2 regions of the Aminobacter sp. Piv2-1 genome follow, and region 1 is predicted to be linked to the other one. Evidence: predicted binding sites of a transcription regulator. Region 1 holds the regulator's gene; the other holds the start of a gene.
The links. The regulator PhoB, encoded in region 1, activates phosphate uptake and scavenging genes when phosphate is short. The targets are predictions, from matches to a motif close to TGTCATNNANCTGTCAT.
Positions count from the first base shown of each region.

Region 1 (7,242 bases):
GACGGCGACTATTCCGAGACGCTGGCCCGCATCGACTCGAACAAGACCGGCGTCGGCGTGTTCGGCCTGGCCTTCTACGAAAACAACGCCGACAAGCTGAAGGTCGCCACCGTCGGCGGCATCACGCCTTCGGTCGAGACCATCGCCAAGGGCGAGTATCCGGTGTCGCGTCCGCTGTTCTTCTACGTCAAGAAGGCGCATCTCGGCGTGATCCCCGGCCTGAAGGAGTATGTCGAGTTCTTCCTCGACGACCAGATGGTCGGCCCGGAAAGCCCGCTCGCCGACTACGGCCTGGTTGCCGCTCCGGACGCAGAGCGCGCTGCCCAGCGTGAAGCCTTCGGCGCCGGCAAGACGATGTAATGAACTGCCGCGGGGCGCCGGAAAAAATCGGCGCCCCGTGGAATATTCTGCCGGCTGTCCCGTTCGGCATAGCGATCTGAATTCACCGAGGCTGGCCCATGTCCTTCCTGATCGTTTTCGCCATCGTGCTTGCCATAGGCCTGGCTGCGTTCGTGATCGGGCGGCAGCGGGCGGTCGCGCAGGACGACGGAACGGTCAAGGCGCATTCGCGGCCGCACTATCACGGCTGGTGGGCGTTCCTGACGGGCGTCGTGCCGGCGGTGATCTTCCTCGCTTCCTGGGGCGTGGGCGCCAACGCCTATCTCAACAGTTTCGTCCATTCCGCGCTTCCCGCCGACGTCGCCGACGGCACGGTGGCGCATGAGGACCTGGCCGCCGGGCTGGTGAAGAGCCTCGCCAACGGGCTCGGCCGCCTCGACGACAAGGAGCGGGCGGCGCTGCCCTCGACCTTCGCCGAACTGCAGCCGATGCTTTCGGCCAAGGGCGTCGCACTGGCGCCCGACACGCAGGACTACATGATCCCGATCGCGGTCGAGGCCAACCGCACCTCCGACCGGCTGAGCCTGATCTCCGCGATCGTCTCCATCGGCCTGGCGCTGGTCGGCTCGGTCTACGGGCTGAGCAGGATCAGCCCGCGCACCCGGGCCCGCAACAACGTCGAAAAGATCATGCTCTGGGGCCTGGTCGGCGCGTCCACCATCGCCATCGTGACCACCATCGGCATCGTGCTGTCGATGCTGTTCCAGACCATCGCCTTCTTCGAGAAGGTGCCGCCGATGAGCTTCTTCTTCGGCACGGTCTGGGATCCGCGCTTCGCCGCCGCCGGCTCCGGTGGCGCGGAGGGCCAGTTCGGCCTGATCCCGCTTCTCGCGGGCACGCTCTACATCGCCTTCGTGGCGCTGCTGGTCGCCGTGCCGATCGGCCTGATGTCGGCCGTCTACATGTCCGAATACGCCGCCCCCAGGGTGCGCGCGCTGGTCAAGCCGGCGCTGGAGCTGCTCGCCGGCATCCCGACCATCGTCTACGGCATCTTCGCACTGGTGACGCTGGGACCGTTCCTGCGCGACATCAGCGCTGCCCTTGCCGGCGGCACGCCGTTCATCCAGGCGCAGTCGATCCTGACCGCCGGCCTGGTGATGGGCGTCATGCTGATCCCGGTCGTTTCGTCGCTCTCCGACGACATCATCACGGCGGTGCCGCGCGCCCTGCGCGACGGCTCGCTGGGCCTCGGCGCCACGCGCTCCGAAACGATCAAGCGCGTCGTCCTGCCGGCCGCGCTGCCGGGCATCGTCGGCGCCATCCTGCTCACCGCCTCGCGCGCCATCGGCGAGACGATGATCGTGGTGCTGGCGGCCGGTGTGGCGGCCAACCTGACGCTCAACCCGTTCGAGGCGATGACGACCATCACCGTCAAGATCGTCAACCAACTGACGGGCGACCTCGAGTTCAACACCCCGCAGACGCTCGTCGCCTTCGCGCTCGGCATCACGCTGTTCGCGCTGACCTTGGTGATGAACATCGTCGCGCTCTACATCGTCCGGAAGTACCGGGAGCAGTACGAATGACCGATATTTCGCTCGATACGCTGACCAGTTCGACCGCGCCCGCGCGCCGCGACATCGGCCTCAGGAAGCGCTACGCCGCCGAACGCCGGTTCCGCCTCTATGGCGTGCTGGCGATCGCCGTCGGCCTGGCGTTCCTGGCGATCATGCTGACCTCGATCGTGACCAAGGGGTACACCGCCTTCTGGCAGACGACGGTGACGCTGCCGATCAGCTTCGACGCGAAGATCATCGACCCCGACAACAAGCGGGCCACCGATCCGGACGTGCTGATCACGGCCAACTATCCGAAGCTCGCCGAGAACGCGCTGATCGAAAAGCTTGGCATCGACCCGAAGGACCGCGCCACGGTGCGCAAGCTCAAGGGCTTCCTGTCCGAGGGCTCGCGGGTGCAGCTCCGCGCCATCGTGGCTGCCGACCCCTCGGTGATCGGCACCACGCGCAACGTCGACATCCTCGCCGCGGCGAACATGGACTCGGCCTACAAGGGCCAGATCGACCTCAGCGTGCCGGAGAGCCGCCGCAAGGTTTCGGACCAGCAGGTCGAGTGGATGAACAAGCTCAAGGCCGAAGGCGCCATGAGCGAGCATTTCAACACGGGCCTGTTCAGCTTCGGCGCCTCCAGCCGTCCCGAAAGCTCGGGCCTGGGCGTTGCCATCATCGGCTCGTTCTTCATGATGGGCATCGTGCTGCTGCTCGCCTTGCCCATCGGCGTCGCCGCCTCGATCTACCTCGAGGAATTCGCCAAGAAGAACCGCTTCACCGACCTGATCGAGGTTAACATAAACAACCTCGCCGCAGTGCCGTCGATCGTCTTCGGCCTGCTCGGCCTCGCCGTGTTCATCAATTTCCTTGGCCTGCCGCGCTCGGCCTCCTTCGTCGGCGGCCTGGTGCTGACGCTGATGACGCTGCCGACGATCATCATCGCCACCCGCGCGGCCCTTGCCGCGGTGCCGCCGTCGATCCGCTCGGCCGCGCTCGGCCTCGGCGCCTCGAAGATGCAGATGGTGTTCCAGCACGTGCTGCCGCTGGCCGCGCCGGGCATCCTTACCGGCACCATCATCGGCCTGGCGCGCGCGCTGGGCGAGACGGCGCCGCTGCTGCTCATCGGCATGGTGGCCTTCGTGGCCGACTATCCGAAGACTCCCTTCGACCCGGCGACGGCGCTGCCGGTACAGATCTACATGTGGGCGAACGAGGCCGAACGCGCCTTCGTCGAGCGCATGTCGGGCGCCATCATCATCCTGCTGGTCTTCCTCATGGCCATGAACATCGTCGCCATCGTTCTCAGGCGGCGTTTCGAGCGGCGCTGGTAGGCGTGGACAAGGAGCACCCCTCTATGAACATCATGAGCGAGAAAACCCTCGAAAACGCGGTGAACGCCGAGATGAACAGACCCAACGAACTCATCAAGATGCGCGGCGACAAGGTGACCGTGCACTATGGCGAGAAGCAGGCGCTCTTCGGCGTCGACCTGGACGTGCGCGAGAACCAGGTCACCGCGCTGATCGGGCCGTCGGGCTGCGGCAAGTCGACCTTCCTGCGCTGCCTCAACCGCATGAACGACACCATCGACAGCGCCCGCGTCGGCGGCAAGATCACCCTCGACAGCGAGGACATCTACGATCCCAAGATCGACGTCGTCGAGCTGCGCGCCCGCGTCGGCATGGTGTTCCAGAAGCCGAATCCGTTCCCGAAGTCGATCTACGAGAACGTAGCCTACGGCCCGCGCATCCATGGTCTCGCCAAGTCCAAGGCCGATCTCGACCAGATCGTCGAGAAGAGCCTGCAGCGAGCGGCGCTGTGGAACGAGGTCAAGGACCGCCTGCACGAAGCCGGCACCGGCCTTTCCGGCGGCCAGCAGCAGCGCTTGTGCATCGCCCGCGCCATCGCGGTGTCGCCCGAAGTGATCCTCATGGACGAGCCCTGCTCGGCGCTCGATCCGATCGCCACCGCCAAGGTCGAGGAACTGATCGACGAGCTGCGCGAGAACTTCACCATCGTCATCGTCACCCACTCGATGCAGCAGGCGGCGCGCGTGTCGCAGCGGACCGCGATGTTCCATCTCGGCTACCTGGTCGAGGAAGGCCCGACCGACAAGATGTTCACCAACCCCGACGACAAGCGGACGCAGGACTACATCACCGGCCGCTTCGGCTGAGTGAACGCCGCTCCGATCACAAAGACGAGGATACGATCATGGGCGAGCACACAGTCCGGTCCTTCGACGAGGAACTCCAGCACGTCGACCAGGTCATCCGCGACATGGGCGACCTGTCGGCCACGATGGTGGCGAATGCCATCCGCGCGCTGCTGACGTCGGACCAGCCGCTGGCGCAGAACGTCATTGCCGACGACACCATCATGGACGCCAGGCAGCGCGATCTCGACAACAGCGCGATCACGCTGATCGCCAAGCGCCAGCCGATGGCGCAGGACCTGCGCGCCGTGGTCGGCGCGATCCGCATGGCGGGCGACCTCGAGCGCATCGGCGATCTCGCCAAGAACATCGCCAAGCGGGTGGGCGCCGTCGGCCAGTCGGCGATGCCGCGCAATCTGTCGCACTCGATCGACGCCATGGCGCAGCTGGTGCTCAGCCAGGTGCGCGGCGTGGTCGACCTCTATGTCGCGCGCGATGCCGAAGGCCTCAAGAACCTGCGCGCGGACGACCAGAAGGTCGACGTGCAGTACACGGCCGTGTTCCGCGAACTCCTGACCTACATGATGGAGGATCCGCGCAACATCACCGCCTGCACGCATCTCCTGTTCTGCGCCAAGAACCTCGAGCGCATCGGCGACCATGTCACCAACATCGCCGAGAACGCCTATTTCGTGGTCACCGGCACGCAGCTGCCGCTCAATCGGCCGAAGGTCGACGAAACCACGTCGCCCATGTCGGCCTGACATCTTCCGCAACCGCATGCGTTTGGCGCGGGGGCGCTGCACAGGTTAAATCAGCGCATGGTCCGAACCGGGCCGTGCGCCAGGACAAGGTACAGGCGATGATCGCTCCCAAGGTCATGGTCGTCGAGGACGAAGAGCCCCTTGGCGTGCTGCTGCGCTACAACCTCGAGGCCGAGGGCTACCAGGTGGAAGTGGTGACGCGCGGCGACGAGGCCGAACTGCGGCTGCAGGAAAACGTGCCGGACCTTTTGGTGCTCGACTGGATGGTGCCGGCACTTTCCGGCATCGAGCTCTGCCGCAGGCTGAGGATGCGCCCCGAGACCGAACGGCTGCCGATCATCATGCTGACGGCCCGCGGCGAGGAAAGCGACCGGGTGCGCGGGCTTTCCACCGGCGCCGACGACTACCTGGTGAAGCCATTTTCGACCCCGGAGTTCATGGCGCGGGTGAAGGCGCTGCTGCGCCGCGCCAAGCCCGAGGTGCTGTCTTCGGTGCTCAAGGTCGGCGACATCGTGCTCGACCGCGAGTCGCACCGGGTCTATCGCAAGAAGAGCGAGATCAAGCTCGGGCCGACGGAGTTCCGCCTGCTCGAATTCATGATGCGTCATCCCGGCCGCGTGTTCTCGCGCAGCCAGCTGCTCGACAACGTCTGGGGCGAGACGATCTACATCGACGAGCGCACCGTCGACGTGCATGTCGGGCGCCTGCGCAAGGCCGTCAACAACGGCCGCATGCCGGACGTGATCCGCACCATCCGCGGCGCCGGCTACGCGATCCGGGAAGAATAGCTGTCGGCAAACGGCATGGCACTGGCTGGACGATCAACCTGGCCAGTGTCCCAATGTCACAGGGGGCCGCTGCGCGCGCTCGGAGCCTTCGCGACAGCCAGCGGCACCGGCGCTGTCGCACCGACGTCTGGCGCCCTTTGCGCCGCCATGCCGTTCCAGCACTTTGTGGCGCTCAAATCATTGCAGTTCGACGCGTTTGTCCTGGCGCTGTCATGAACATAAATTCGAAGCTTCCGGTTTCTGGATGCTTTATTGTCGCAACAATCGCTCCCAAATCCATATCTCAAGCGGCGATTCCGTGACAGTGACAGTCGCGGATGTTCTTGAGATGACAATTTTTTGATTGGGGAAATACTCAAAATTGCCACTTTTCATGGTAGCTGGGGCACCGTGCGTAACTTGCTGTCGGCCATCTTCCTGGTGTTGGTCACCATTCTAAACGGACTGTCCCTCGAACGGGCAGCGGCCGAAGGCACGAATTTTGCTGCCGAGTTGCCGAGGGTGGCCGCGCAGGCGGAAATCACTGCCGTCGCCGACGAGTGTTTGCCGTCCCCGGACCGCTGCACCGTCGAATTGTCCGCCGAAAGCCTCGCCAGCCTGCACTGCCTGGGCGAATGCCCTGCCTGGCTGACCCATGTCGAGCCTGCCGCGCCGTTCCGCGCCGCGGCCCTGATGCTGCTTCCAGATCTCTTGCTGCGCGTCGGCTCGACCGCATCGCTGTTGCGGCCTCCCATCGCTGCCTGATTTTCAGCCGATCGCTCCTCGGTCCACGCCGACGAAGCCGCTCGAAATCAGCTGCGAAGGGGAAAGAGGATGACCTCCCGAACCCGCCCGTCGCCCACATGCCTTCTCGTGGCAACCGCGCCGCGAAATGCCGGATCGTCCCAAGCGCGCATGCGCCGTCACCGATCGGCTGATCGGTGACGATGGTTGCATTCGCATGATCACGACCGGGGCCGACCTCCCTGACCCCGTGTCGCCCTGAATGAAAGAAATGAGTCCAGGAGACTGCCTAATGAACACAGACACAATAGAAACCAGCGCCGCGGAGCCCATCGCGGGCGACGGCCCGGCATTGAGCCGCCGACGCTTTCTCACCGGTGCGGCGAGCTTGGGGACCCTCGTGGTGTCCGGCTGCGTCAGCACCCAGGAATCGGCCGCGCCGGTGGCAAAGGCACCGGTCGAACCGGCGCCGGTCGCCGACGCCAATGCCCTTGCGATGTACGGCCCGCTCCCGAACGAACGGTTCCCCATTCCCGCGGTCGACCTGAAAAAGGTGCCGAGCCGCTTCTATCGGCGGCAGGTCGACTACGTCACCGAAGAACCGGTCGGAACGCTCGTCGTCGACACGGAGAATTTCTACCTTCACCTCGTCCAGCCGGGCGGCAAGGCCATGCGCTACGGCGTCGGACTTGGCCGGGCCGGATTCACCTGGGCGGGCAGGGGCCGTATCGGCTGGAAGCAGGAATGGCCGAAGTGGACGCCGCCGGACGAGATGATCGCGCGTCAGCCGAATCTTGCCCAGTGGAGCGCCGACCGGGGCGGCATGCCGCCCGGCCTGACGAATCCGCTGGGAGCGCGAGCCCTCTACGTCTTCCAGGGCAAGGTCGATACGCTCTACCGCGTCC
Region 1 is NZ_JARKMU010000006.1:67,224-74,465, reverse strand. Features, by position in the region: gene AmiPiv_RS12605 (PstS family phosphate ABC transporter substrate-binding protein) at 1-360, shown strand, start outside; gene pstC (phosphate ABC transporter permease subunit PstC) at 459-1,925, shown strand; gene pstA (phosphate ABC transporter permease PstA) at 1,922-3,238, shown strand; gene pstB (phosphate ABC transporter ATP-binding protein PstB) at 3,262-4,083, shown strand; gene phoU (phosphate signaling complex protein PhoU) at 4,122-4,826, shown strand; gene phoB (phosphate regulon transcriptional regulator PhoB) at 4,925-5,614, shown strand; gene AmiPiv_RS12575 (hypothetical protein) at 5,954-6,358, shown strand; gene AmiPiv_RS12570 (L,D-transpeptidase) at 6,630-7,242, shown strand, end outside.

Region 2 (7,242 bases), on a different contig from region 1:
CGCATGTCGCGCACGCTGGCCGGTCGCAACGACGCGCTGGTGCTCGACTGGGCCTATCACGGCACCACGCAGGAGCTGATCGACCTCAGCCCCTACAAATACAAGCGCAAGGGCGGCAAGGGCCGGCCGGCGCATGTCTTCGAGGCGACCATTCCCGACAGCTATCGCGCGCCGTCGGACTGGCCGGTCGAGCAACATGCAAAGCGCTTCGCCGAAAGCATCGCCGAGCAGATCGAGGCGATGCGTAGAGCGGGCCGCGCGCCGGCCTTCTTCATCGCCGAATCCATCCCCAGCGTCGCCGGCCAGGTTTTTCTCCCCGAGGGCTATCTCCGGGAAGTCTACGCCATGGTCCGCGCCGCCGGCGGCTTCTGCATCGCCGACGAGGTGCAGGTCGGCTTCGGCCGCGTCGGCAGCCACTGGTGGGCCTTCGAGACGCAAGGCGTGGTCCCCGACATCGTCACCATGGGCAAGCCCATCGGCAACGGCCACCCGATGTCGGCGCTGGTCACCACGCGCGACATCGCCGACCGCTTCAACAACGGCATGGAGTATTTCAACACCTTCGGCGGCAACCCGGTGTCCTGCGCGGCGGGCCTCGCGGTGCTCGACATCATCGAGCGCGACCGCCTGCGCGACAACGCGGCCGACGTCGGCGCCTATCTCGTCGAGCGCTTCCGCGACATGCAGAAGCGCTACGAGGTCATCGGCGACGTCAGGGGCATGGGCCTGTTCCTCGGCATCGAGCTGGTCGCCGACCGCAAGACCAAGGAGCCGGCCACCGCGTTCGCCCGCAAGGTCAATGACGGCGCGCGCGCCCGCGGCGTGCTCATCGGCACCGAGGGCCCGCACGACAACGTGCTCAAGATGCGCCCGCCGATGATCTTCACCCGGCGCGACGCCGACCATCTCGTCGGCGTCCTCGAGGAGACCTTTGCCGCCGTGGAGGCTGGCGGCCAGTAGACGACACCCGCGCGGCGAGCGCGGCGGCATTCGATACAGCGACCAACAGCAACTTCCGGCACCCCGCGCCGGCGGCATGAAGAGGCTTTGCCTCAAACCAAGGGAGGAGGAACCCAATGAAATATCTGATCTCAGCACTTCTGCTCGGCACGACAGCACTTGCCGTGCCTGCCAAGGCCGACACGCTCGACATCGTCAAGCAGCGCGGCACCGTCACCTGCGGCGTCAGCCAGGGCGTCGCCGGCTTCTCGGCGCCAGACGACGCCGGCAAGTGGTCGGGCTTCGACATCGACATCTGCCGCGCCGTGGCGGCCGCCGTGCTAGGCGACCCCGAGAAGGTCAGCTACGTGCCGCTGTCCACCAAGGAGCGCTTCACCGCGGTCCAGTCGGGCGCAGTCGACCTTCTGTCGCGCCAGACCACCTGGACCCTGTCGCGCGACTCGAGCCTCGGCCTGCGCTTCGTCGGCGCCGCCTATTATGACGGTCAGGGCTTCATGATCCGCAAGGACCTCGGGGTCGACAGCGCCCTCAAGCTTTCGGGCGCCACCGTCTGCACCGAGCAGGGCACCACCACCGAGCAGAACGTCGCCGACTATTTCAGCGCCAACAAGCTGAAATACGAGCCCGTGGTCATCGATTCCGCCGACGGCATCATCAAGGCCTTCGATACCGGCCGCTGCGACGTCTACACCACCGACGCCTCGGCGCTCTATGCGCAGCGCCTGAAGCTCACCGATCCGGCCGCCTACACCGTGCTGCCCGAGATCATCTCCAAGGAGCCGCTCGGCCCGGCCGTGCGCCAGGGCGACGACAAGTGGTTCGGCATCGTCCGCTGGACGCTGTTTGCCCTGATCGAGGCGGAAGAACTCGGCATCACCAAGGACAACGCCGAAGCCGGCCTCGCCTCGGCCAACCCGGCCATCAAGCGCTTCCTCGGCGCCGAGGGCGACAGCGGCCAGCAGCTCGGCCTCGACCCGCGCTGGGCCTACAATGTCGTCTCCAAGGTCGGCAACTACGGCGAGATCTTCGAGCGTAACCTCGGCCAGTCGAGCGAGCTCAAGATCGACCGCGGCATCAACGCCCAGTGGAACGCCGGCGGCCTGATGTACGCCCCGCCGGTGCGCTGAAGCCCTGGCACGAAAAGGCCGCGGCATCCTTGCCGCGGCCTTGCATTCTGACCCGTTCAGTTGATCGCGGCGATATTGCCGAGACGTAGGAACAGCGTCTCGCCCGAGGAGTCATCGACGCCGTCATTGTCGGTCGCCACGAAGGCCTGGCCGTCCTTGTCGATGGCAAAACCCTCGACCTTGTCGACGACATAGCCGTTGGTCGCCGCCTTGAGGTCGGGAACGAGGTCACGCACCAGCGTCTTTGCGACCACCGGCAGCTCGCCGCCGAGCTTGGCCGGCTTGAAGCCGTCGAGCGCCACCGCGTAGAGGCGCTTGATCCTGGCTTCCTGGCCGATCAGGTTGTCGCGCTCGACGACATAGAGCTTGCCGTCATGAGCGGAGACTTCCGACAGGCCGACCCACCCCTTCTCGCCGGCGTCGAGCGGATAGCGCACCGCCGACCACTCCTTGTCCTTGGGCTTGTAGGCGACGAGCTTGACCTGCCCCTTGGGGTCGTCGCCCCATTCGCGCTGCACGGCCATGACCAGCGTCAGGTCGTCGCCTTCGCCTATCGTAGTGATGCCTTCGAGGCCATAGCGCGTCTCGCCGCCGAGCAGTTCGGCGGGGAAGGCGATCTCTTCCTTGATCGCGCCCTTGGCGTCCACCTTGTAGACGGCATGCGGCACGAGCTTGTCGCTGCGGCCTTCGGAGGCGAGCCAGAAGCCGTCCTTGCCGTCCGAAACGATGCCTTCGAGGTCGAGCTTCTGCGCCGGGGCGCCGTCGCGGGTAACCACCGTCCTGGCCGTGATCACGGCAGGAGTCCTGGTCGCGTCGATGGTGTAGATCGACGGGTGCGAGCGGTAGACCGAGTCCGATACGGCATAGAGCTTGCCGGCCTCCTTTGGATCGGCGGCGAGGCCCGAAAGCGCGCCCCAGCCGAGCGGCGTGCCGTCCTCGCCGTAGCTCGACACGATCTGCGGATAGGCGGCGGCGCCTTCGGCGCGCTCGTAGACCATCACATGCGAGCGGGCGAGACCGTCCTTGACTAGGTCGGTCTCGTTGGCGGTGACGAGCAGGTTGCGCGACGGGATGGCGAGCAGCCCTTCCGGACCGATGCCCGAAGGCAGCAGTTGCAGAAATTCCGGCTCCTTGCCGGTGTCCTTGTAGACGCCGACGAGCGAGGCGCGCTCGGACGCGACGAAGATCAGCTTCTGGTCACCGAAGCTCGCGACCTCGACGCCTTCCGGCTCGATGCCCTTCTTGTTGCGATGGTCCGGATAGTGGCCGGCCGCGGCCGCCTGATACTCGAGGGCCGGACCGGATTCGTAGAGCACCTCGCCCGCCTTGGAGAAGATGGTGAAGCCGCGGGCGCCGCCCTTGTAGTCGCCCTCGTTGGCGACGACGAGGCGATCGTCGTCCAGCCACTTCACGGCATCGGGCTCGCGGGGAGAATTCTCGATCTTGCCGGAAAAGCTGATCGCTCCGTCCTTCTTGGTGTCGACCTTCTCGAGCGTCACCTCACCGGCCGAGAATTGCGACACGATCTTGGCGGTCGCGGCGTCGACGATGGCGATGTGGTTGTTCTCCTGCAAGGTGACGGCGATCTCGCCCTTGTCGTTGAAGGAAACGAATTCCGGCTCCGGATCCTCCGGCGCCACCTTGGCAATGCCGGTCAGGTCGACGGTCTTGATCGTGGCGCAGTCGGGCGCACCGTCCGCGAGCGCGACGATCTTCAGGTTGCCGGCGGGCAGCTGCGGCAGCTCGCCGTCATTGAGCTCCTCGTCGCGCTCGTTCTCGACGGCGATGGCGAGGAACCTGCCGTCCTTGCTGAGCGCCACCGAATCGGGCTGGCCACCGAGATCGCAGCTGGCGTCGACCTTCTTGGAGGCAAGGTCGATGACCGTCAGGTTGCCCGACGGCTCCTGCTTGCTCTTGGAGGTGTTGACGCCGGCGAGCACCTTGGCGCCGGCGATGACGACCGACGTCGGCTCGCCCTCGATCTTGACGATGCCGGCCGCCTTCGGCGCCTTGGCATCGGTGATGTCGACAAAGCCGACCGCGCCCAGAGGGCTGTCGGAATAGACCAGCGTCATGCCGTCCTGGCTTGCCGTGATGATCTCGGACGAGGTCGGCGTCGCCGGGTCGATGTCGGCCGGCAGGTTCTGCGCGACCGGGAAGGTGGCAATGCGGTTGAACGCCTCGGCCGCATGGGCCGGGATCGCCGCCGACGCCGCGAGCGCGGCGGCCAGAAGCAGGAGCTTGCGGGGCATCTTGCCCGAAATGTCGCCTGACATGGGAAACCTCTTTGCCTGAACGGAATTGCCGCTTCCGTTTGGGCGAGCGAGATTTCAGCGCGATGACGATTGCGCGACGGTTTGGTGACAACCCCGGGCCTAGAGCACCCAGCGCCGGCGCAGCGCTAAACCGTTCGATTGATATTTGGGTTCCTTCCGATGACGATTGGCCAGCCATCCGACGCATAGCCGAGTTGCATCACGCCAAGACAGTATTCTCCGACTTGCCGCTCTCTCAGACCAACGGTATGCATTGGTGGAAATTACGTAATCTGAAAAGAACGAGTATTCATGTTTCTTCAGTTGATTGTAGCTTCTATAATTTCATTCTCCATTATTCTGCCATTTCTGCCGCGGCAAACGTCAGTAGAACTGACGCGTGCGGATGCTGAGAAATTACTATTGCAGAATCTGCGTACTAAGCCGCGCAACATCAGCCTCGATATGGCCTGCGGCACGGAACGCATGGGCAGATTTGATGAATATAACGGTGGATGTAGAAATGTCGAAATATTCTCCAAATTCATAAATCAATTTGGAGAAGGGGTGGTTTCAGTGAATTTGATTGAATCACCTCAAAGTAACAGTTTATCGGTATTGTTCGCTCCGAGCGATTTCAAATTGCTCCCTGATGGACAGTATACCGACTCTGTTGAAATCGCGAATGATTGCGCGCTGGTGACGCTGCGAAATCAGTCGCGAATTGCCAAATATATACATATAGGACCGAAATCCAAGAACATCATGCGGTGCCTTACAATAGGATTCTTTTCAGAGATAGGCGTCGAATTTAAACCAACCAAGGACACGGAAGAATCTATCGACTACATTCTAGCTTATATTCTTCTTATTTCGCCTACTTCAGACTACGAAGAAGCTTTGCGTTTCGCAAATACAATTTTATCACGAAACAACATCTCCATGGAAATCAGGGAATAGCGTGATGAGCGGCAATTCCAATGTAATATTTGACGGAAAAGGTTGCGCAGTAGGATAGCTGTCCAATGAGCGCGCCTCCAGGCGTGACGACAACTATTATTAACGCGAGCCGAATCTGTCTGGGCTAGATATGAACCTTCCCAGGCCGAAAAGCTGGCGACGCAGAAATCAATCTCTGTCCTCAGACAACCAGAGGGGCACGCCCTGACTGCGCAGTTCCTAGAATCTGATCATCCACTTGCTGCCCAGGCAAGGAAAAGCATGGATCTTGCCGTCAGCTGCAACTTGCCCCGGATGTTGCGCTAGGCCTCGGTCGAGACGCTGAGCTCGACCCGGTCGGCGACGAAGCGCGTCTCGGCATACTGGATCGGCACGCCCTCGGCGTCGACGTTGACGGCGACGGCGACCAGCACGATGGCGCCGGCCGACAGTTTGAGGTCGGCGAGGTCGGCGGCGTCGGCGTGGCGGGCGGAGACCAGGGTCGACTTGCGGAAATAGTCCTCGATGCCGTAGCGCTGGAAGGCGAGCGTGATCGAGCCGGTTTCGGCATAGGCCTCGGCATAGCCGGGAAAGCGTTCGGCGTCGAACCAGCTGGTCGCGCGCGACACCGGCCGATCGTCGGCCTCGCTCAGCGTCTCCAGCCTGACGACGGGAGCGTCCTCGGGCAGCCCCAATCCTTCAGCCACGCGCTTGCCCGCCGGCTCGACCGCGTGGGCGAGAAGGTTGCTGCGCCGGTCGCGCGTCTGGCTGCGCAGGCCGGTGGAAAAGCGCGTCCTGGCCGAGATCGGATAGGACAGCTTCTGCCGGCTCTCGACGAAGGTGCCCCTGCCCTGCTCGGCCCTCAGCACGCCTTCCTGCACCAGGGCCGCGATGGCGCTGCGCAGCGTGTGGCGGTTGACGCCGAAACGCTCGGAAAGGACCATCTCCGGCGGCAGCTTGCCGTCGGCGCCCAGCGTTCCCGCCGAGATCGCCTGCCGGATCTGGTCGGCGATCTGGCGCCACAATGCCACACCGCTCTTGCGCTTCACTGCCTGTTCCTGCCCCTGTCCGCTCAAATCCACAGCCCCAGTTTTGCCAATTGTCATGCGCCCGTCACGGAGCCTCTCTAGAAGCCCGTTGTATGTTGTTCGTTTGTATAGAACAATAGACAAATACGGAATGGAGCAGCGAACGAGATGGACCGGCGGCAGGAAAGCGAACTGGAGACGCAGCGAAAGGCGGCCATGGCGGCCCTCGCCCTGGCTCCCGCGGATGCACTAAAGCGGCTGTGCGCGGCTGCCGGCATAACCAGTGAGGCCGAGATGCTGCGCGGGCCCGAGACCGGCCTGGTGTCGGTGCGCGGCCGCATCGGCGGCGGCGGCGCGCCCTTCAACTTCGGCGAGGCGACGGTCACCCGCGCGACGGTGCGCCTGCCCTCGGGCGAGATCGGCCATGCCTACGCGCTCGGCCGCGACAAGGAAAAGGCCAGGCTGTCGGCGATCGCCGACGCGCTCTGGCAGAACCCGGCGCGCCGCGCCGAGGTCGAGGCCAGGATCCTCGGCCCGCTGCGGGCAGCCCAGACTGAGGCCGATGCCACCAGGCGCGCCGAGACGGCCGCCACCAAGGTCGACTTCTTCACCATGGTACGCGGAGAAGACTGATGGAGCAGCTCGACGTCATCGACGGCGGCTTCGTCGCTCCCGTTTTCGACGCGCAGACGGTGTTCCGCGCCGTCATGAACGCCATGGCGCGCCCGGGCACGATCCAACCTGTCGCGGCCCTCACCCAGCCGCCGGCGCCGCTGTCGGCCATGGCCGGCGCTGTTGCACTGGCGCTCTGCGACCACGACACGCCGCTCTGGCTCGACACCCCGCTCCAGGTTTCGGCAGCGGCAAGGTCATGGCTCGCCTTCCACGGCGGCGCGCCGCTGGCTGCGACGCCCGCCGACGCGCATTTCGCCC
Region 2 is NZ_JARKMU010000003.1:179,525-186,766, reverse strand. Features, by position in the region: gene AmiPiv_RS07115 (aminotransferase class III-fold pyridoxal phosphate-dependent enzyme) at 1-960, shown strand, start outside; gene AmiPiv_RS07110 (amino acid ABC transporter substrate-binding protein) at 1,077-2,087, shown strand; gene AmiPiv_RS07105 (esterase-like activity of phytase family protein) at 2,144-4,339, opposite strand; gene AmiPiv_RS07100 (hypothetical protein) at 4,655-5,302, shown strand; gene phnF (phosphonate metabolism transcriptional regulator PhnF) at 5,605-6,387, opposite strand; gene phnG (phosphonate C-P lyase system protein PhnG) at 6,478-6,942, shown strand; gene phnH (phosphonate C-P lyase system protein PhnH) at 6,942-7,242, shown strand, end outside.
Region 2: AmiPiv_RS07105 (esterase-like activity of phytase family protein) is a predicted target of PhoB. The motif match lies at 4,437-4,453, and genes of this name have one in related genera.